DNA from 4 places in the Vibrio aquimaris genome. Region 3 is predicted to be linked to each of the others. Evidence: predicted binding sites of a transcription regulator. Region 3 holds the regulator's gene; each other region holds the start of a gene.

Region 1 (5,644 bases), 1.1 Mb from region 3:
CATATGGTTTACAATATTTGTACCCGTAAGCTATCAGGAAATATAAATGTTAAGAGTGAAATAGGAAAAGGGACCCAATTCACCATTACTATAAATAAGCACGTTGATAAATCACCTCACGACGTGAGTGAAGAGAGTGCATCAGAGCCTCCTCAAATAGGTTAATTTATTTCAAATGTGAGCTTATATCTCATAGGAGGATGTTTTCGCTTAGACATACTACTCACATATCTATGCATATTATTCTAATAAAAACCATGCGAGTATGTAAGACGGCTTTCGAAGTAACTTTTTCTGGCTAACTGATAATTGTCCAAAACTAACCCAGCACATAACCTTCCCATTGCCAATTAAAATAAACCCCAACTGTTATTTCGAGCGTTTTAATAGTTAAAATAACCATTTTCTTGGTGAATATGTCAGAGTAGCGAGCAGGGTACGATAAGGAACTCAAACTCTTGGTATCATGTTTTTATTTATGTGATTAGATTCTTATGCGATATCAATCTTCCCCTTTTATTCCACAAGAAAGACAAGAAACCACAAGAGAAAGAGCAGAGCGTCAACGGCAAGAGCGCAGAGCTGAGTTAACCTATACCGCAAGCGATGAGAAGCGATGGGCTGAAAATCGTGAACGGGTTTTCAGAGAGCGCCAACAAGCCGCTTAATGAACTAGCGGCCGGTAAATTTAACGCTCTTAAAAAAGGCTCCGCAAATACTGAAGAGATCAAAAAAGTCCAACAGGCTTTGATTGACTGTGGCTTTGACTTGGGGTCATTCGGTGTAGATGGCGATTTTGGCCGCGCGACAGAAGGCGCCGTTAAACAGTTTCAAACCCACTATAAACCCACACATACCACGCATAACAGTTACCAATTTGGTGATGTTGATGGGGTTGTAGACAAAAATACCATTCTTGCTTTAGATGAGGCGGTTAAAGAAGGTTGGAAGTTTGTTGATGATGAGATGGACGAAAAGTGGCTAACAGTGCCCAAGGGACAGGTGACTTTTAACGCAGAAGGTAATGATGCAGAAAGTTCAAATTACTTCTCAAGAAAAATTCATTGGCCAGGAAATAGCAATTCAGGTGTGACAATAGGTAGGGGGTATGATTGTGGTAATAGGAGTCAGGAAGCAGTTCTAGCAGATTTAACGAATGCTGGAGTTTTTCCTGATATAGCAAAACTGATATCAGAAAGTGCGGGATTAAAAGGAGAGAACGCCAGTCAGTTTGTAAATAAAAATATAAATAAAATAGATGCAATTACAAGAAAAGACCAACATAACCTTTTTGTATCTATCTATCCAGAGTATGAAGATAGGGCTAAGAATAACTACCAGAAATGGACAGAGAATAAAGAAAGTAGGGTGAATTGGTTAGAACTTGATAGTAAGATCAGAGATATTCTGGTGGACTTCGTATATCAAGGGTTTACAAAAGGCCCTAAACCAATGACAAAAGGTATGTTAAATGATAGACAAGTCCTTATTGATTATATTGAAGGAAGCTCAGTGTTGAACTCTTATGAACCAGGAAGACAAAGAGCAAATTACTTGAGAGGACAGGGTGAGTGAATACAAAAATTATAATTTCTACTCTTATTTTTCTTTTTTCAAGCGTATCGGTATCTGCTTGCACTAATTTAAGTTCATCGAGCGAGCTTTTAAGCTGTAAAAAAGAAGTTGAGGCTACATCTAGAGCTAAAATGCAAAAGGCGTATTTGAATTTGGATAAATATTTATCTGGTGCTGATGAATATCAAAAAAAGATTAAACTGTCTCAAGAATCATGGGCTAAAGCAGCTACTCAAAATTGCGATGTTTATTCCTACTTTGCGGAAGAGGGCTCAATGGCACATGATATTGCTATAAGCGAATGTATGGCAAGTGAGTACAAGAGTAGAGAAGAATTTATCATTTCCTTGTCTGATGTGGTAGAGCAATTTTTTTAGCCAGTTGAGGCCAAACATAAAAAATCCCCATCAACATAGCTGATGGGGATTATTAACTTATCGTAACAAGCTTCATCACCTTTAAACGATGAGCTTCACTCGTTACTTTTTCTTGGTGTGGAACTGCTCGCAAGCAAGCATGGTGTTCTCTATCAGGCTCGCAACTGTCATAGGGCCGACGCCGCCAGGGACTGGGGTAATAAAGCTTGCTCGCTCTTTGGCGTTGTCATAATCCACATCACCAATTAACTTGCCCGAATCTAAGCGATTGATGCCCACATCAATGACCACGGCACCTTCTTTAATCCATTGACCCGGAATAAAGTTAGGCTTGCCTACTGCCACGACCACAATGTCTGCTTGTCGAACATGGCTTTCAAGATCTTTAGTGAATCTGTGGCATGTGGTTGTGGTGCAGCCAGCAAGCAATAACTCAAGTGTCATTGGGCGGCCGACAATATTGGAAGCACCGACAACAACCGCGTGTAGGCCACGTAAATTAATGTTGTAGCGATCAAGTAATGTGATGATCCCTTTTGGTGTACATGAGCGTAACTTAGGAATTCTCTGAGCTAGGCGGCCGACATTATAGGGGTGAAATCCATCGACATCTTTTTCAGGGTGAATACGCTCAAGAACATGAGTAGCATCAATACCAGCCGGTAAGGGCAGTTGGACAAGGATACCGTCTATTTGATCATCATTGTTAAGTTCATCAACCAGAGCCAGCAGCTCTTGCTCGGTTGCCGTTGTGGGGAGATCATATGACTTGGATACAAAGCCCACCTCCTCACAAGCGCGGCGCTTACTCCCAACATATACTTGTGATGCAGGGTCTTCACCAACCAGTATTACCGCGAGTCCAGGTGCTCTTAAGCCTGCATTAAGGCGTGCTTTTACGCGCGCAGCGACTTCTGAACGGACAGTTTGAGAAATAAGAGTTCCATCAATATTTTGAGCGGTCATGACGTTCCTTTAAAACAGAATGGCTATTTTGCTGGGCGCATTGTCGCAAATTATCCAACGAACATCCATAGGCAAACGTTTGCTTTGGGGTGTTTTTAATCAAAACTCAACCTGGTGGGCTTTTTTTAGTCATTCAGTTCATAATGTTACGAAAAGGTCTTGTGTTAAGACGCTGAACTCGTATAATCCTTTCCCTGTAGCGCGCCCTTAGCTCAGTTGGATAGAGCACGTGCCTTCTAAGCATGTGGTCGCAGGTTCGAATCCTGCAGGGCGTGCCATTTATTTAGAAAACCCCAGCATCACCTGATGTTGGGGTTTTTGCTTTTTGGGTCTCAAATAATCCTAACTGACATGCATTTTCTCTCTCATCACGCTAGGCGATAGGGAAAAAAACTCTTTAAAACATCGACTAAAATGGGTGGTTGAAGAAAAGCCTGTCGATGCGGCTATGGTTGAGATGGAGTCTTCCGATTGGAGCAATAATTGCCTTGCATAGGTTAATCTCAGTTCTAAATAGTACTTAGAGGGCGAGGTTTGAATATGCGTCTGAAACAGTCTTTCTAATTTTCTGCGCGATATCTTGAGGTAACGGGCTATGTCTTCGACATGGAGCGGCTCGTCAAGATTACTGACCATTAATAGATTGGCTTCTTTGACAATCGCTGGTGTAGAGCCTGGTAGGCAAGTGTGAAGCTGTGGCGTTGAATTTTGGGGAATGGAACGGTCACAAGAAAGGATTTCTCGCACCGCATTAGAATTGGGCTGGCTGGTTATTTTTTGCACTAGCGCTAACATCATATCGAGAGTGCTACTTGCTCCAGAAGAAGTGAAGATGTTTTCGTGTTCAACGTAGGAGCTTGATGATAAAACGCTACGAGGAAACCTTTCTTTTGCATAGGCATGATTGTCTGGATGAAGGGCATAGTGGTTTCCATCAAGAACGCCTGCATGGGCAAGAAAAATAGCCCCATTCCAAATCCCCCCTAGAATGGTGCTGCACTTACTACTTAATGCAATCAGCTTTGACAACTGAGGGTGTTCATTCAGGCTAGTTCGATAACCTCCGCAAACGATCACAGCATCGATATCTTGTAATGCCTTTACTTCGTCTAATGAGTGATCAGGCGTAAGGCCAATACCAAGATCGCTGAGCACCTCGCCATTGCCTAATCCAACCGTAGCAAAGGTGAATCGCGCCGAGCCTTCCACCAAATTTGACGTCACTAAACAATCGACCGCACAAGTAAATGACATTAGGGAAAAATGCTCAAGCACAACAAATAGCACTGAGGTTTGTTTACATATGGTTTTTTCTTTCGCGATAAAACATTGGTTGGTATCTCTCATTGGAGCTGAGAATTTTCTTATTATTTTCATCACCATGCCTTGAGGTTTGAGTGCCATGGCAGTGTCTCAGGTAAGCGACTTGTTACAAGTATTCTCAATATAAATTTATTACCCACATCACATTATTTTCAATATCCAACGCAATGATTCGGTGATTTGTCGCAAAAGCAACAGTTGTTGACGCACACAGTCGGTCATGGAACAGGGATGCAGGATATTTTGTTAACACTATTGTTACATTAATGTGCTAAAGGAGAGACGTGTGTTCTACCAAAATGACACCATTGAAGGATTTGATGATGAATTGCTTAGTGCTATTAACAGTGAAGATACCCGTCAGCAAGAGCATATCGAATTAATTGCCTCTGAAAACTACACCAGCAAGAGAGTGATGCAAGCGCAGGGAACACAGTTGACCAATAAGTATGCAGAAGGCTATCCAGCTAAGCGATACTATGGGGGGTGTGAACATGTAGACACTATCGAGCGGCTTGCTATTTCACGCGCAAAGAGCTTGTTTGGCGCCGATTATGCGAATGTGCAGCCTCATTCTGGTTCACAAGCGAATGCTGCCGTTTTCATGGCTTTGCTCAACCCTGGCGATACGGTTTTGGGAATGAGCCTTGCCCATGGTGGTCATCTAACTCATGGCGCTAAAGTCAGCTTTTCAGGAAAAATCTATCATTCTGTTCAGTACGGTTTAAATGAGGCCACTGGTGAAATCGATTACGATCAAGTCGAGGAACTGGCCAAGCAACATCAACCAAAAATGATCATTGCTGGCTTTTCTGCCTATTCTCGTGTGGTTGATTGGCAAAAGTTTAGAGATATCGCTGACTCGATTAATGCCTATTTGTTTGTAGATATGGCACATGTCGCGGGACTGGTTGCCTCTGGTCATTATCCAAACCCACTTCCTTATGCGGACGTTGTCACGACCACAACCCATAAAACACTTAGGGGACCACGAGGTGGCCTTATCCTCGCCAAATCCAATCAAGAGCTAGAGAAAAAACTAGACTCAGCGGTTTTCCCTGCTGGTCAAGGTGGACCACTCATGCATGTTATTGCGGCTAAAGCTGTAGCATTTAAAGAGGCCTCATTAGCAGAATTTACTGAGTATCAAGCTCAGGTTGTGAAAAATGCCCAAGTGATGGCAAAAGGGTTCATTGAACGTGGCTATGAGGTCGTCTCTGGCGGAACGGATAATCATCTGTTTTTAGTCAGCCTTATAAAGCAGGGAATCACGGGAAAAGATGCGGATCTGGCCTTGGGTAAAGCTTGCATCACGGTCAATAAAAACTCTGTGCCTAATGATCCGAGATCACCTTTTGTCACCAGTGGACTTCGAATTGGTACACCCGCTATCACCACTAGGG
Region 2 (5,644 bases), 730 kb from region 3:
CTGAGAATGAACAAAGTTAGCGGTGGGGTTTTTGTTGGCTTTGCAGTGGGCTTAGCGTCATCAAGTAGATAACTAGCGTTAAATAGTTATGACCCCATGTAAATTAATGTTTGTTGGCAGATTTTGCAGCTATACGAATTGTGATTGCGCTGAATTTTATTGTGGCGACGTATGGTGAGTGGGTGGATCTGACATCCGCATTGGTATTGATAGATTTTTCCTTGCACTGAATCTAGAGCAAAATCGTGAGTGGTGTTGGCGCTGACACCAAATACGGATGTCATTATGTTCTGCCACTCTTTTCCATGGGGTTTGACTCTGCCATATACCTGATAGGTAATAAGATGAGCAACTTCATGTGGAATCACTTCCTGTAAGAAGGCTTGTTGGTTCTCTATGAAAAGAATGGGATTTAAACGGATTTCATTTAGCTGTAAGTACGCTTTTCCCGCTGCTTTGCCTTTGAGTCGATACTTGATTGTTGGCATGGCAAAGGAGTGCTGAAAGTGCTGCTGAGCTATGACTACATACTTTGCCATAATTTGTTGTGCGCGATAGCTAAGTTCTTTGTCCACATCGACTCCCAATAAATTCGCCCCAAGTCATGGGGCGAATAGTATAACGAACAAAGCAAGAGTACTAATGGTGCTTTTTCCTTATTGCATCATGGTAAGCATGCCAGGTTCCGTAACCTAGAATGGGTATAGTGAAAAACATGCCTATCCCGTAGGTCGCAAATCCAATTAAAATCCCACCACAAATAATACCAGCCCAGACAATCATGGCTGGAATGTTAGATTTGACAGCGTTAAAGCTGGTAAACACTGCCGTCATCATGTCGACTCTGCGCTCCATCATCAGCGGAATGGAAAAGGCTGAAATACTAAATACGATGGCCGCTAAGACAAATCCAACAAGCGAACCTATGACAAGGAAAGGCAGAAAATCGGTAATAGGGGCACCTTGGACAGAGGGATAAAGAGCATGAAGAAGGGCAGCAATCCGCATCCAGAAAATCATACATACTGCGAGCAATACAGCAAACGCCCATTGTGACGAAGAGTTACGCCCAATGGCTTTCATTGAGTGTAACAGCTTTGGCTTGTGACCTTTTTCCAGTTCCCAAGCTGCATCATAGAGTCCTAAAGCAAGGAAGGGACCTATCAATCCGTACACAATTAAACTTGGCATTACGACCAGATGTGTACCTTGCCACTGAACAAGTAATACGATTCCTATTGCTGCGGCCATAAAACATAAACCATAAAATCCGCTAATTAGAGGAGCACGTATAAAATCTTGTAAACCGAGTGATAACCAATGAAAAGGCGCCGATACATTGAGTTCATTACATGGGATTGTGCGCGCATATTCACTGTCTGGCACGGGTTGTTGTTTTTGATCTATATCTTCTTGTTGGTTCACCGTACGAGGCATATATCCTCCTTGATCGATTCTCAGTCATAGACCACTTTTCTTTGAAAGTGGCGTGTTGGAACACGATGCTCGGCTTTGCGACCGCTGGTTAAGCTGCGCATCTGTAACTTGTAGGTTAAGAAATTACCATTCGTTTCTTAACCTTTTGTTAACTATTGACCCCTTAACAAAAAATTACAAATTTGCTTATTGCTTTTTGTGGCATAAAACAAAGGGCTTCTGGATATCCAGAAGTCCTTTGTTAATAGGTAAATTAGATTAATTTAGGCCTGCAAACTCACGCAGTAGCACTGCTTTATCTGTCGCTTCCCATGGAAATTCTTCACGACCAAAGTGACCGTAGGCTGCAGTCTTTTTATAAATTGGTTGAAGAAGATTAAGCATCTCTTGGAGACCGTATGGGCGCAAATCAAAGTGTTGACGAACCGCTTCGACAATGACTTCCTTAGACACTTTTTCTGTGCCGAATGTTTCCACCATAATCGACGTTGGATCGGCAACGCCTATGGCGTAAGAAAGCTGAATTTCACAGCGTTCTGCTAGTCCAGCAGCAACAATATTTTTTGCTACATAACGTGCTGCGTATGCAGCACTGCGGTCTACTTTAGATGGATCTTTACCTGAGAATGCACCACCGCCATGTCGGGCTGCACCACCATAAGTATCGACAATGATTTTACGACCCGTTAGACCACAGTCACCCATAGGTCCACCGATAACAAAGCGGCCTGTTGGGTTGATGAAGTAATTGGTATCTTTGTTTAACCATTCAGAAGGAAGAACAGGTTTGATGATCTCTTCCATTACCGCTTCACGAAGCTCAGGTGTAGAGATTGATTCACTGTGTTGAGTTGAAAGTACAACTGCATCAATACCTACGATATTGCCTTGATCATACTGGAACGTAACTTGAGACTTAGCATCAGGTCTTAGCCAAGGTAGAGTGCCGTTTTTACGTACTTCGGCTTGTTTTTGAACCAGAAGATGAGAGTAAGTGATAGGAGCTGGCATTAACACATCGGTTTCATTGGTTGCGTAACCAAACATGATGCCTTGGTCACCGGCGCCTTGCTCTTTAGGGTCGCTCTTATCGACACCTTGGTTAATATCTGGCGATTGCTTACCTATGGTGTTTAGAATGGCACAAGAATCAGCATCAAAGCCCATTTCTGAGTTGATGTAGCCAATCTCACGAACGGTTTGACGAGTTAACTCTTCGATATCTACCCATGCTGAGGTTGTGATTTCACCACCCACCATCACCATGCCAGTTTTGACATAAGTTTCACAAGCAACGCGAGCTTTGGGGTCTTGTTCAATAATCGCATCAAGCACTGCATCAGAAATTTGGTCTGCAATTTTATCTGGATGACCTTCTGATACTGACTCAGAAGTAAACAGGTGTTTAGCCATGATAGCTCCGCTTTAATTTGGGATAGTGAATGAGCTTATTCACTAGTATAGAATAGGTTCAATAATAGTAGGTGTATCTACTTCTAGACGTCTATTTTAGTTTTGCTAGTGCTAATTTCAAGCTTTTTTTACTATTTCATATTCAATTGTTTGCTTTTATTATCCAGATATTGTTGATTATTATATTAGTTTTTAAAGTTACTAGAGAGTGTGTATTAGTCAGTAAAACGTTTGCAGTGGCCTGAACGCTTTGAGAGAATAAAAGACATTCAAATCTGTTTTTCGCTTAATGCACTCAGGAGCAAACATGTCTTCCCGCAAACACCTAGCTAACGCTATTCGTGCCCTTAGCATGGACGGCGTACAACAAGCCAATTCTGGTCACCCAGGCGCCCCAATGGGCATGGCGGATATCGCTGAAGTTCTTTGGCGCTCACATCTAAATCACAACCCAGCAAACCCTGAATGGGCCGATCGTGACCGTTTCGTACTGTCGAACGGCCATGGCTCTATGCTGATATACTCTTTGTTGCACCTTTCAGGCTACGCGTTGTCGATTGATGAGCTGAAAAACTTCCGTCAGCTGCATTCTAAAACCCCGGGTCACCCAGAATATGGTTACGCACCAGGTGTTGAAACGACTACGGGGCCTCTTGGCCAAGGCATTACCAATGCAGTCGGTATGGCCCTTGCGGAAAAAACGCTAGCGGCGCAGTTTAACAAGTCAGGCCATGACATTGTCGATCACTACACCTACGCCTTTATGGGCGATGGCTGTTTGATGGAAGGGATCTCGCATGAAGCGTGTTCTTTGGCGGGTACACTAGGTCTTGGTAAGCTTATCGCGTTTTGGGATGACAACGGCATTTCAATCGATGGTCACGTTGAAGGCTGGTTCTCTGATGATACGCCTAAGCGTTTTGAGTCTTATGGCTGGCATGTTATTCCAGCGGTTGATGGCCACGATCCTGAAGCGATCGATGCGGCGATCAAAGCTGCGAAAGCCGATCCTCGTCCAACATTAATTTGTACTAAAACCATTATTGGTTTTGGTTCACCGAATAAATCAGGCTCTCACGATTGTCACGGTGCTCCGCTTGGCGCTGATGAAATTGCGGCTACTCGCAAGCAATTGGGTTGGGAACATGGTCCATTTGAAATCCCTGCGGATGTCTATGCCCAGTGGGATGCCAAAGAAGCTGGCACAGCCAAAGAAGCAGCGTGGAATGAAAAATTTGACGCTTATGCTGCAGCTTACCCAGCAGAAGCGGCAGAGCTTAAGCGCCGTCTAAATGGCGAACTGCCTGCTGAGTGGGAACAAAAAACCAGCCAAATCATCGCAGATTTGCAAGCTAACCCTGCCAATATTGCTTCACGTAAGGCGTCGCAAAACGCGCTGGAAGCCTTTGGTCAAATGCTGCCAGAATTTTTGGGCGGCTCTGCCGACTTAGCGCCTTCAAACCTCACTATGTGGTCTGGCTCTAAGTCAGTATCGGCGGAAGATGCATCAGGTAACTACATCCACTACGGCGTGCGTGAATTTGGCATGACAGCCATCATGAATGGTATTGCTTTGCACGGCGGCTTTGTCCCTTACGGCGCGACTTTCCTTATGTTTATGGAATACGCACGTAATGCGATGCGTATGGCCGCATTGATGAAGATCCAAAACATTCAAGTCTACACGCACGACTCGATTGGTTTAGGTGAAGATGGCCCAACACACCAACCTGTTGAGCAAATGGCTTCATTGCGCATGACGCCAAACATGAACACATGGCGTCCGTGTGATCAGGTTGAATCTGCTGTGGCTTGGAAACTGGCGATTGAGCGTAAAGATGCGCCAACTGCTCTGGTCTTCTCTCGTCAAAACCTCGCGCAGCAAGAGCGCAGCGCAGAGCAAGTGGCGAACATTGCCAAAGGTGGTTACATCCTAAAAGACTGCCAAGGCCAGCCAGAGCTTATTTTAATTGCCACAGGTTCCGAAGTAGAGCTTGCAGTTGACGCTGCCGCTGAGCTAAGCGCGCAAGGTACACAAGTACGCGTGGTGTCTATGCCATCGACTGATGCCTTTGACAGACAAGACGCAGCGTACCGCGAAAGCGTTCTACCATCAGATGTGACAGCGCGTGTGGCTATTGAAGCGGGTATTGCTGACTTCTGGTACAAGTATGTTGGCTTTGACGGCCGCATCATAGGTATGACAACCTTTGGTGAATCAGCACCAGCAGGCGAGCTATTTAAGATGTTCGGCTTTACCACTGAAAATGTGCTGAACACAGCGAAAGAATTACTCGATTAATTCATCTTGCGCTAAACAAAGCCTCGCGATGCGGGGCTTTATGGTATGAGGAGCAAGCCGCTGTTTTCAACTTTCACAGAGATATGATCGTTATTCGGAGCTTCTAAAAAAGTATCTGCTAGCTGCGAATCAAATAGGCTTGCGAGAAAGGTATTGAGATTGGCTGATTGGGCATTAACCATCTCATCTAGAATATCATTGTACCGAATGCTGAGCTATTATGGGGTGTATTTACATAATAAATAAGCCTTCCTCTGCAGAGTTTGTGCCTATATGATGGTATAACTATACACATAGTGTCTATGTGATTTTTCTTAGTTGCCTCTCAATAAAGTCTGTGCAAATTGTCGTGTTCAGAGGAGGCGTGCTACCATAATTGTGCACTGCATACACAGGAACTGCTGAAAGCGTATACCCAGGGTACACGTTTTCTAACTCACCTTTACGTTGAAAATTTTCGAACATAAATTCCGGAATCAGCGCCATGCCTGC
Region 3 (5,644 bases):
CCACTACGTCTTGCGGTTGGAAATCACCCATGTATTCCCTATTTCCAATATAATCACTAAAACATCGGATACCGGCTTTACCACAAATCTCAAAACCAGACGCCTCTATCCATCGATACACTTCCTCTGGTTTGAGTCCTCTCTGTGGCTGCAATTTAAACCTCTTTCTATGCGGCATACCATCCAATATATGTGGGATATTGCCGCACACAACATTCTTATAAACCAACCCGTGATGGTTATAGAACATGATGGATGCAGCTCCACCAGGTTTTACTTTATTCAGCAAGTATTGTAGAGCTGCTTGTGGATCGACTAACCATTCCATCACAGCATGGAACATCAATACATCAACAGATTCTTGGAGATGCTTTCCTATGCTCTGCACGGGGGAATGAACCAAACGATACTGCTTAAGCAATCCTTTTTTTTCAATCTCTTGACGAGCTAATTGCAACATTTCCGAAGATATATCACACAAAGTAATTCGATGTCCGAGTTTAGCTAGCTTTTGAGAAATTTGCGCTAATCCTCCACCAGCATCGAGCACAGAGAGACTTTTCCTGCTACCATTAATGGCGGAAAGTAATTGTTCAAGTTCTTCCCAAACAATCACTTGGCGTATTTCACCTTTATCGGACCCGTAGATATTTTTTGCAAACTTGTGCGCGATGTCGTCGAAATTGCGATCTTCAGTCACGGTAGGTTAAGTTATTATGTCTTGTCATTCTGCTATTTTGTCACATAGAAAGCAGATATAAAGAAAGATTCTCTTAAATTGAAACCAATTGGTGTTTTTTCGGACTATTTAAGTATGTTTGAGCTTAAAAAAGTGGTGTCATCACTGTTAATGCCTTTACCACTCATGCTGATGATCGGGATTATCGGCCTAACACTCATTATGTTTACTCGAAAGCAAAAAACGGGGTGTTTTGTCGTTCTCTTTTCCTTTATCGGTATTTTTCTGATCTCTTTTCAGCCTATTGCATCAAGGCTTCTTCTCCCTCTCGAACGTCAATACACCGCATTCTTTCCAGTAGATGGCACCATAGATTACGTTATGGTTCTTGGTAGTGGGCATGTGGTAGACGATAAGATTCCCCCGACTTCCGAACTCAGCCGAACCGGCCTAATGCGACTTTCCGAAGGGATAAGAGTGATGAGAATGTATCCCGGTTCAAAATTAATTTTATCTGGGTATGCTGGGGGATCTGATGTCAGCAACGCTAGGATGATGGCAAAAGTAGCGCTAGCCTTAGGCGTTGCCAAATCCGATATTATTCTGTTGGAAACTGCGAGAGATACTTGGGAAGAGGCTCGGCAAGCTGCAGCATTTGTCAAACGTAAAAAGCTCGTTGTTGTGACATCAGCGAGTCATATGAAAAGAGCACTAAATGAGTTTTACTCTGCAGGATTAAAGCCCTATCCAGCACCAACTAACTATCTAGCTCAACGCAATGTAGAACAAGTCTGGGACAAATATTCGCCCAAAGCAGTGTACCTCGAACAAACTGAAATTTACTGGCATGAAACGCTTGGATTGATATGGCAAACTCTGCGCAACTGGGCTTCAAACAATGATCACAAGGCAGGAATAGCCTCTGATAACCCTGTACCTGATGGCGACGCCTAACATTCTATGTATACCGAGCATGTCTCGGTATACTCTTTATTTTATTCTCCTGCGAACATATAACCTTCGCCATGCACTGTAACAAATAGCTGAGGGTTTTTAGGATCACACTCCATTTTGGCTCTCATCCGTCTAATGAGAACGTCTATCGTACGGTCATTAGGTGCTTCAACTCTGTGGCTGATCATATTAAGAATTCTCTCACGACTTAGTACCTGATTGGGATAAGAAGATAGCGCCACCAACAGCTCATACTCTGCCTTAGTCAGTTTCACAGGCTTACCTTCTTTTGTTAGAGAGCGCCTTGGTATATCGAATGTCCAGTGCGCAAAGCGAACTAACTTATGAGCGCTTGCAGCCGATTTTGCTTGGCGAACAGAGCCTATGCGCCAGAGTAAATTTTTGACTCGAACCACTAACTCTCTCAATTCAAAGGGTTTGGTCACATAGTCATCAGCTCCCATTTCCAGGCCAACGATCTTATCTATGTGACCAGTACGCCCAGTCACTAAAATGATCCCTATATCTGACTGGCTTCTAAGTTCACGAGTCAACAAAAGTCCATCTTCACCTGGCAGATTAATATCCAGTAGCACCAAGTCAATACTGCAACTTTTGATTAATTCGCGCATTTCTTCACCATTTTCAGCTTCAAATACTTGATAACCCTCATGCTGAAAATAGCCAACCAATTTACTTCGAGTCACTGCGTCATCTTCGACAATTAATACGTGATAACCCATCTCCACCACTACATACACCTAACCTATTGACTCGTATTCTATTCATAAGCTGTCATAATTCTAGTATTTGTGTCGGTTATAAGTGCATACGCACTCTTTTTTTGATTTGAAACAACCTAAACTACACCGAACTGATATTTTATGGATAACACAAGTTTTATCCCAGATAGCTTACATAAGTGTGGAGAATATTATCTAATGGACGACCTCAAATCCTTAAATGAGAAGCGCGCCGAAATCTATTGGTGGTTATCAAGTTTATTCGCCAAAGAACTTTCTGCTGAGATACTTGAAGAGTACCATTCGCCCCAAATTCGCTCCTTCCTAACAGCACTTGGGCAGAATGAGCAATTAAGGCCATGTACAGACAAACTAATAAATGCGCTTAATCGTATGCTCGACAGAAACAATGCCCAACTCGAACTAGCGGCTGACTTTTGTAATCTGTTTCTTAAATCCGATAAAGATTCTGCCCTACCCTACGCTTCTATCTATATTGGCGATTCAGGACTGCTCAATGACGTACCTGCCACAGAAATGGAAAACTTAATGTACCAATATCAAATAGAGGTGAATAAAAACCTTAATGAGCCGGCTGATCACATTGCTGTAGAATTAGACTTTCTCGGTCATCTAATCATTTGCTCCAACAAGCTAATGCAACCGGAGGCGATGGAAACTTCGATGCAGAAACAAGCACAATTTATTGAAACCCACCTTCTCTCTTGGATCCCCTCATTTGTAAATAAGTGTCTGAAACTGGATAACTTCGGCTTTTATGCATCAGTGACAGAAGTCACACTTGCGTTTATCAAACAGGATTACTCATATCTAAAAGGTGAGTAATTAGACACAAATATGTGATGGAAAGCCTACTAGGATTTAGGTTTTTGTTTGCCCTTACAGTGTTTGCGATATAAAATCGAGAACGAAAACGATAAAAACTGACAGAACTAGATATAAACCGCTAAATAGGGCGGTTTTTGTGTTTCTGATACTTACTGCCCACTTACACAAATTTTTGATGCAAGTTCACGGCAGTCATCGACAGGACAGAACCTTATGGCCACTATCAAAGACGTAGCACGCTTAGCCGGCGTGTCTACAACGACAGTTTCTCATGTAATAAATAAAACGCGCTTTGTTGCAGAAGCGACACAAGAAAAAGTGATGGAGGCAGTGACTGAATTAAACTACGCTCCAAGCGCTGTAGCGAGAAGCCTAAAGTGCAACAGTACCCGTACTATAGGTATGCTTGTCACTCAATCTACTAATCTTTTCTTTTCTGAAGTCATCGATGGTGTAGAGAGCTATTGTTACCGCCAAGGCTATACTCTCATACTGTGTAACACTGGTGGCATATATGAGAAACAACGCGATTATATACGTATGCTAGCCGAAAAACGTGTTGATGGCATTCTGGTAATGTGTTCCGACCTAACCGAAGAGCTTAGTGATATGCTTGACCGCCAGAAGGATATCCCTAAAGTCATCATGGACTGGGGCCCAGAAAGCTCTCAAGCCGATAAAATAATCGATAACTCCGAAGAAGGCGGCTATCTAGCAACAAAATTCCTGATCGATCACGGTCATAAAGATATCGCATGTCTTAGTGGACACTTTGAGAAAGCAGCGTGCCAAGAACGTATCCAAGGGTTTCGCAGAGCAATGAGTGAAGCTAACATAAAAATTAACGAAGACTGGATTCTCGAAGGCAACTTCGAATGCGACACTGCTGTGCTAGCCGCAGATCAAATTGTCGCAATGGATAACAAACCAACGGCTGTCTTTTGTTTCAATGATACTATGGCTCTTGGTCTAATGAGCAGGCTGCAGCAAAAAGGAATTCAAATACCTGAACAGATTTCAGTTATTGGCTATGACAATATAGAGCTCGCTGAATACTTCTCTCCACCACTTACTACTGTGCATCAACCTAAACGTCGCGTAGGTAAAAATGCGTTTGAAATCCTTTTGGAACGTATCAAAGATAAAGAGCATGAAAAGCGTGTTTTCGAAATGCACCCAGAGATTGTGGTTCGTGATACGGTTTACAATCTAAGTGAATGAATACAAATCGGCTGATAAGTTAAACTATTAGCCGAATCTATCATTTTGACACAAAATATCTGGATCGGCATCACACTTATACAATCATGATGTGATACTTACCTCAAATCTTATTTATTCTTAAATTGTTCGACTAATGCCACGAACAGGGCAAACCATCTCGAAAGAGTGGGACGCAAAGCTTCCGGCCTGACTCAGGGAACTGAAAGGTAGCGGAGTTGCCGATGGGCAATAATGCAAGCTATCATACCGTTTAAAACAATACATGGACTGGTGATTTGATGTTTCGGTAGCCATATGTGTTTGTTCTAAAAAATGTATGACTTCTTTATCAACATTTTACCTGCATTATTTTGCTAATCTCTCGGACCTGACTTTGGTGGCGTATAATAAAATATACACCGAGATAAAACAGCATGGATAAACCAATACTTAAAGAATCGATGCGACTTTTTGATCAGCTTGGTCAGATAAAATCGCGCTCAATGTTCGGCGGATTCGGCATCTTCGCAGACGACATAATGTTCGCATTAGTCGTTAACGATAAGCTGCACATCCGCGCCGATGACAAACTCGCCAATCAATTTAAAACTGAGGGTTTAACACCGTACGTATATAAAAAACGTGGGTTCCCCGTCGTTACAAAATACTTTGCGTTAACTGATAATATTGCATCTTGTGAAGAGCGAGCGCTTTCTTTAGCCTATCGCTCTCTGGAAGTAGCCAAGAAAGAAAAGACGACACAAGCTAAAGCTAGGCCGACTCGACTTAAAGATTTACCTAACCTTCGACTGGCAACAGAACGTATGTTAAAGAAAGCCGGAATCGATAGCGTCGAGAATTTAGAACAAATAGGGTCAGTAAAGGCGTTTAAGGCGATTCAAGCAACACACTCTGCGGAGGTGTCAATTGAGTTGCTCTGGGCTTTAGAAGGCGCTATAAAAGGTAAACATTGGTCAGTGATTCCTACTACTCGCAGAGCGGAGTTAGAAAGCCTTCTTAATAGCTAATCACAACATACTTTGAAACTAAGTCAGCCAGCTAGGTTGGCTTTTTTTTTCTGTTTGAAATTTTACTTCTCTTCAACTGTTCTTATTTTCATATCCCTTTACTCATATTTAGGAAGTCTCTATGAATAAAAAGCTCGTGTTAGGAATTCTGCTCGTCGGATTGATTGTGTTTCTTGGCATTAACTTTG
Region 4 (5,644 bases), 1.3 Mb from region 3:
CTCCTGAATCTCTGACGACTCGCTCATCAATAATAGCGGCTTCACAAATGATTTCTTCTTCGGTGTTGCGTTGTATAGGATGAATCCAAAACCGAACCCAAGGCGCATTGTGCTTCTCAAATTTTTCCATTTTAAAGGTGTGAAGGCATGAAGTGCGTGCCCCCGTATCCACTTTGGCATTTATTTGGGCTATTCCAAGTTCAGGCAGACTCAGTGTCTCTCGCCAACCAAGCACCATTTTTTCTTTGATCACTATTCTAACCCTAACCACGATTTGAGTACCCATGTTAACAAGTTGTTTTTTATGATAAAAATATTGTTAAGAATGGCTATCTGTCTGTTCTAACTAAGGGGCTATCCTAGCAATATAGGAGAGATTGGACGAACAGAAAAGCTCATCGTGACGACAAATAATATTTATCGGTGGGAATAGGATAAATGATGTGTTGAAGGGGAGATACGATAGGTTGCACACATACAGAGGCGCTTTGTTTACCCCTGTAGTGCACTATTAATTGAAGTTGACGGGATCACCTTTTTTCTGGAATGGCTTCGAGCAAAGCCACCATTTGTTCCCAATAAAGAGCAACAGTGTCAATTTTGACTTTCTCATCAGGAGAATGAGGAAATTTGATGGTTGGGCCGAATGAGACCATATCCATATTAGGGTAAGGCTTTTTGAATAACCCACACTCTAAGCCCGCGTGTATTACCATAATGTTTGGCTTGTGACCGTATATGCCTTGATACATCTCGCGGAAGATTGACATGATTTCTGAGTCGGGATCTGGTTTCCACCCCGGGTAGGCACCGGAAAATTCAATGTCTGCATTAGCAAGTTCAGCAACTGAACTCAACATACTTTCGACTTGACTACGTCCTGAATCAATTAAAGAACGCACCAGACAAAGTATCTTGATGGTGTTTTCTTGCGTGCTGATTACACCCACATTAAGAGAGGTCTCAACGACGCCTTCGATGTCATCACTCATGCGAATGACGCCATTCGGGCATGCATTAAGTGCTGCTATAAAGCGTTGCTGATCGGCGATTGCAATCACTTCTTGGCTCGATTCAACGTTTTGATTTAGTGAAATGATGCTAGGTTCAGTATTTCCCAACTCTTGCTGTATTTGGTTTGTATACGCTTCAAATAAGTCTGACAATTTAGATTCATTGTCAGTTGGGATCGCAATGGTCACAAAAGCTTCGCGCGGAATAGCATTACGCAGTGTTCCACCGCGAAATTCAATTAAGCGTAGGTCGAGCTCTTGGGCGTGGCCTGCGAGAAAACGAGCGATGAGTTTATTGGCATTACCACGCCCTGTATGTATGTCACAGCCAGAGTGACCGCCTTTTAGCCCCTTCAATGTCAGTTGGCGAATTGTGTAGCCACTTGGAACGGCTTCACGCTGAATATCGAAGGAGATTTCACCATCTACACCGCCAGCGCAGCCCATATAAACTTCGCCTTCCTGCTCGGAGTCGGTATTGAGTAATATTTCACCTTCTAGCCATCCCGCCTCAAGCCCGAAGGCTCCTGTCATACCCGCTTCTTCATCGATAGTCAGTAAAACTTCTAGTGGTCCATGTTTTATGTCATCGGAAGCCAGTACAGCTAAGCACGATGCCATCCCCATGCCATTGTCAGCACCGAGAGTTGTACCTTTCGCTGTTACCCATTCGCCATCAATATATGGTTGGATTGGATCTTTAGCAAAATCGTGATCTGTGTCCTCATTTTTCTGCGGCACCATGTCGATGTGAGCTTGAAGTACCACGCCTTTTTTATGTTCCATTCCCGGAGTTGCGGGCTTTTTGATAAAAACATTACCCACAGGATCTCGCCGGACATCTAGATTTTGTTCTTTTGCCCAGTTGACTATGTACTGGGCCAATGCTTCTTCATGCTTAGAAGGATGAGGAATTGAGCAAATTTTATCGAAAAACTGCCATACGACGCTTGGTGATAAGCCGCTAACTTCAGAATGAAATTCAGACACAGGTGACTCCTTTACTGTGATAGTGCCAAGACTTGGGCATGTAATGCTAAAAGCTCGTTGGCATACATGGCTCTGGTTGGCGCACGAATTAGAACATTTGAGAATATCATTCATTACTACAACCTAGTAGTAAAAGTGAACAAAAAACCGTTTTATCATGATTATTGTCAGAATCATTGATATGATATTAATTGCTCATTATGGGAAGTTTATAACTGATATTGATGTAATTTAATTACAATTTCTATGCGTGAAACTCTTATTTTATTAAGTTTTTGTGACTTTAATCTTTAACTATTGTAATAAAGTTTCTTTTTGATATAGTCAGAAACTAACTTCTGCAGTGAAGATAAAATGCTCAAGGGAAGAGTCCACTTTGCCGCCTCCAAGAAACTGAGAAAGCAATCTAGATTGTTTTTTAATTGAGTTAGAAGGTGATGGTTATGAAAGGTTTACCAAGTGCAAAACTCTGGATAAGCAACTCTATTTACATTGGCGATTTTGTCTATTCATCTAGTTTTAGTTATTTAACTTAGACAGAGATTCCTGAATGAAGTTTATATACCCCCTATAAATTAGAATTTTGTCTCAGTGCTCTTGTAACTGATATGAATCAACCGCCACTCAAATTGAGTGGCGTTTTTTTATTACTCTATGAACTTAAAGATGTTTTTGATTTAGTGATATTGTGCCACATTATTTGAGCTGAAATTTTATAGATAGATTGCTTTCTTACAGATGAAATCTGTCTGGAATTTGAAAATATTAAACTCTATAATTCCGCCAATCGATTACGCAACCGTTTACTTTTTCATCTTTGGAATTCGATTATGCTCGAAAAAATTTTTAAGCTCAGTGAACACGGCACAAGTGTAAAAACTGAGATCATTGCCGGTCTAACAACATTCTTGACCATGGCTTACATTATCTTTGTTAATCCGGCAATTTTAGCGGATGCGGGCATGGATCATGGTGCGGTATTTGTAGCGACCTGTTTAGCAGCTGCGATCGGTTGCTTTATCATGGGGTTTGTTGCTAATTACCCTATCGCACAAGCACCGGGTATGGGGCTGAATGCTTTCTTTACTTATGCTGTTGTGCTTGGTATGGGGTACACTTGGCAAGTTGCATTAGCCGCAGTATTTGTGTCTGGTTTACTGTTTATTCTTCTAAGTGTGTTTAAGATTCGTGAGTGGATAATTCATTCTATTCCATTGTCATTACGAACGGGCATCTCTGCGGGTATTGGGCTTTTTCTTGCTTTTATCGCGTTAAAAAATGCTGGCATAGTGGTTGATAATCCAGCTACTTTAGTATCCTTAGGCGCTATTACATCATTGCCTGCGGTATTGGCATCAATAGGCTTTTTCCTAACCATTGCTTTAGTCAATCGTGGCATCAAAGGTGCGGTTATGATTGCTATCTTAGCGGTGACGGGCTTGGGTTTGGCATTTGGTGATGTTCAATGGGCGGGTATTATGTCCACACCGCCGAGTATCGCACCTACTTTTCTGCAACTGGATTTCTCTGCCGTATTTGAAGTGGGTATGATTTCAGTTGTCTTCGCTTTTTTGTTTGTCGACCTATTTGACACCGCTGGTACCTTGGTGGGTGTTACGCAAAAAGCGGGCTTAATGGATAAAGATGGCAAAATCCCTCGTTTAAGCAAAGCGCTGTTGGCTGACTCAACCGCGACGTCTGTTGGGGCTTTGCTTGGAACATCCAACACCACATCTTACATTGAGAGCGTTTCGGGTGTGTCAGCTGGTGGCCGTACGGGCTTAACTGCTGTTGTTGTTGGTATTTTATTCTTACTTGCTTTATTCTTTTCTCCTTTGGCGGGAATGATTCCAGCCTATGCGACGGCTGGTGCGCTATTTTACGTAGCAATCTTGATGCTATCAGGGTTAGCAAATATCGATTGGCAGGATTTAACTGAAGCGGCTCCTGTTGTTGTGACATGTTTATTGATGCCGTTAACTTTCTCAATCGCTGAAGGTATCTCGTTGGGCTTTATTGCTTATGCTGCAATAAAGTTATGCAGCGGAAAAGGTCGAGATGTTTCTCTTAGTGTTTGGGTTATGTCATTAGTCTTTATCATCAAGTACATGGTTGCTTAGCGCTTTTCATACTTGCTAGTCGGAATCCGTCTATGCAGTGGCAAGTTTAATTATTGGGTTATTACAATGACTAAGAAGTTCATTATTACGTGGGATCAAATGCACGCTTACTGCCGGGAACTTGCTGAGAAGCAAATGCCAGCAGAACAGTGGAAAGGGATATGGGCTGTGAGTCGAGGTGGTCTTGTTCCCGGAGCGATTTTAGCTCGTGAATTGGGTATTCGTTATGTCGATACCATTTGCATTTCCAGTTACGATCATGATCACCAACGCGACATGAGTGTTCTCAAAGCGCCTGAAGGTGATGGTGAAGGTTATTTAATCGTAGAAGATCTGGTAGATAGTGGTGATACGGCGCGTAAGTTACGTGAACTTTATCCAAAAGCGAAACTTATTGCAGTTTGTGCCAAACCTTCCGGTGCGCTTTTACTTGATGATTATGTGGTAGATATTGAGCAAGAAACATGGATAGAACAACCTTGGGACATGTCGATTCAGTACATTGAACCAATAAACCGCAAGCAAAAATAATTTGATTAAAACCAGAGTCCTTGTCTTGCTGTGCAAGACACGGAGATAATGGAATCGAATCAGACTAAAATGGCCCCTAGTGGGTCATTTTTGGTTTGTCTTTTCTGCTGCGCTTATTTTGATTTTCAGCTGAATGTGAACTTGTATGTTAAACAGCAAGCCAGATCTGATTTTTAATCCAATCCATGTATACAATACAGAAAACTTAATAACTAGGCCATGTCATGTCTGAAGAAGTGAGCAAAAACCTCTCAGAAACTCTGTTTACCAACCATAAGCAAGCGAAGGAAACCTCTTCGCTTACTCAATATATGCCAAGCAGCCAGAAAATATTAGACGATAAACGTCACAGAGAGGGGGCTAAGTGGTATAGGAATATCAATCGATTGCAATGGGCATGGCAAGGTTTAGATCCGATTGAAGCAGATGAAGTGTTATCCAAGATAGCATCCTCTAAGCATTCAAGAACTTATGATGAATGGCTCGATACTGTGATGGGATATCACAGTGGTAACTGGACCTATGAGTGGACTAAGTTGGGTATGTCACACACCCTTCGCTCTAATGAACTTAAGGGCGAGGAGGCTGCTGATGCACTTTTTAATGCTTCTTTGTGTTTTAGTATTGCTGGCTACCCTCATTTAAAAAACGATAACCTAGCTTCCCAAGCTCAAGTATTGGCGAGTAACGCATATTCTGAAGCGGCAAAAAAGACTCAGTATATAGTTAAGAAATTAGAAATTCCTTATCAGAACAAGCGCATTATTGCTCACTTACACCTCACCAGTACGGATAAGCCTCAACCTGTTGTCATGGTCAGCGCTGGATTAGATAGCCTGCAAACGGATTTGTGGAGACTGTTTCGTAATCATTTAGCGGCGAAAAATATTGCCATGCTGACGGTTGATATGCCGTCTATCGGTCATAATAGCCATTGGAGCCTGACTGAAGACACTTCGTGTTTGCATCAAGCAGTACTTAATGAATTGT

The links. The regulator PurR, encoded in region 3, represses purine synthesis genes. The targets are predictions, from matches to a motif close to TNANGNAAACGTTTNCNTNA.
Region 1: folD (bifunctional methylenetetrahydrofolate dehydrogenase/methenyltetrahydrofolate cyclohydrolase FolD) is a predicted target of PurR. The motif match lies at 2,986-3,005, and genes of this name have one in related genera.
Region 2: metK (methionine adenosyltransferase) is a predicted target of PurR. The motif match lies at 3,070-3,089, and genes of this name have one in related genera.
Region 4: FIV01_RS11225 (NCS2 family permease) is a predicted target of PurR. The motif match lies at 2,795-2,814, and genes of this name have one in related genera.

What each region holds. Positions count from the first base shown of each region.
Region 1 is NZ_CP045350.1:2,191,964-2,197,607, reverse strand. Features, by position in the region: gene FIV01_RS10145 (ATP-binding protein) at 1-165, shown strand, start outside; gene FIV01_RS20610 (hypothetical protein) at 495-668, shown strand; gene FIV01_RS10140 (pesticin C-terminus-like muramidase) at 631-1,575, shown strand; gene FIV01_RS10135 (lysozyme inhibitor LprI family protein) at 1,572-1,952, shown strand; gene folD (bifunctional methylenetetrahydrofolate dehydrogenase/methenyltetrahydrofolate cyclohydrolase FolD) at 2,055-2,918, opposite strand; tRNA gene FIV01_RS10125 (tRNA-Arg) at 3,120-3,196, shown strand; gene FIV01_RS10120 (GlxA family transcriptional regulator) at 3,261-4,322, opposite strand; gene glyA (serine hydroxymethyltransferase) at 4,528-5,644, shown strand, end outside.
Region 2 is NZ_CP045350.1:411,163-416,806, forward strand. Features, by position in the region: gene FIV01_RS02000 (LysE family translocator) at 1-72, shown strand, start outside; gene FIV01_RS02005 (SprT family zinc-dependent metalloprotease) at 87-575, opposite strand; gene FIV01_RS02010 (DUF2189 domain-containing protein) at 640-1,437, opposite strand; gene metK (methionine adenosyltransferase) at 1,696-2,850, opposite strand; gene tkt (transketolase) at 3,158-5,152, shown strand; gene FIV01_RS02025 (LysR family transcriptional regulator) at 5,453-5,644, opposite strand, start outside.
Region 3 is NZ_CP045350.1:1,140,080-1,145,723, reverse strand. Features, by position in the region: gene cmoM (tRNA uridine 5-oxyacetic acid(34) methyltransferase CmoM) at 1-700, opposite strand, end outside; gene elyC (envelope biogenesis factor ElyC) at 815-1,633, shown strand; gene torR (two-component system response regulator TorR) at 1,675-2,376, opposite strand; gene torD (molecular chaperone TorD) at 2,575-3,222, shown strand; gene purR (HTH-type transcriptional repressor PurR) at 3,439-4,446, shown strand; cyclic di-GMP riboswitch class I at 4,586-4,672, shown strand; gene FIV01_RS05415 (TfoX/Sxy family DNA transformation protein) at 4,863-5,456, shown strand; gene FIV01_RS05410 (TVP38/TMEM64 family protein) at 5,578-5,644, shown strand, end outside.
Region 4 is NZ_CP045350.1:2,426,854-2,432,497, reverse strand. Features, by position in the region: gene FIV01_RS11235 (ATP-dependent zinc protease family protein) at 1-250, opposite strand, end outside; gene FIV01_RS11230 (aminoacyl-histidine dipeptidase) at 531-2,003, opposite strand; gene FIV01_RS11225 (NCS2 family permease) at 2,834-4,123, shown strand; gene gpt (xanthine phosphoribosyltransferase) at 4,190-4,654, shown strand; gene frsA (esterase FrsA) at 4,879-5,644, shown strand, end outside.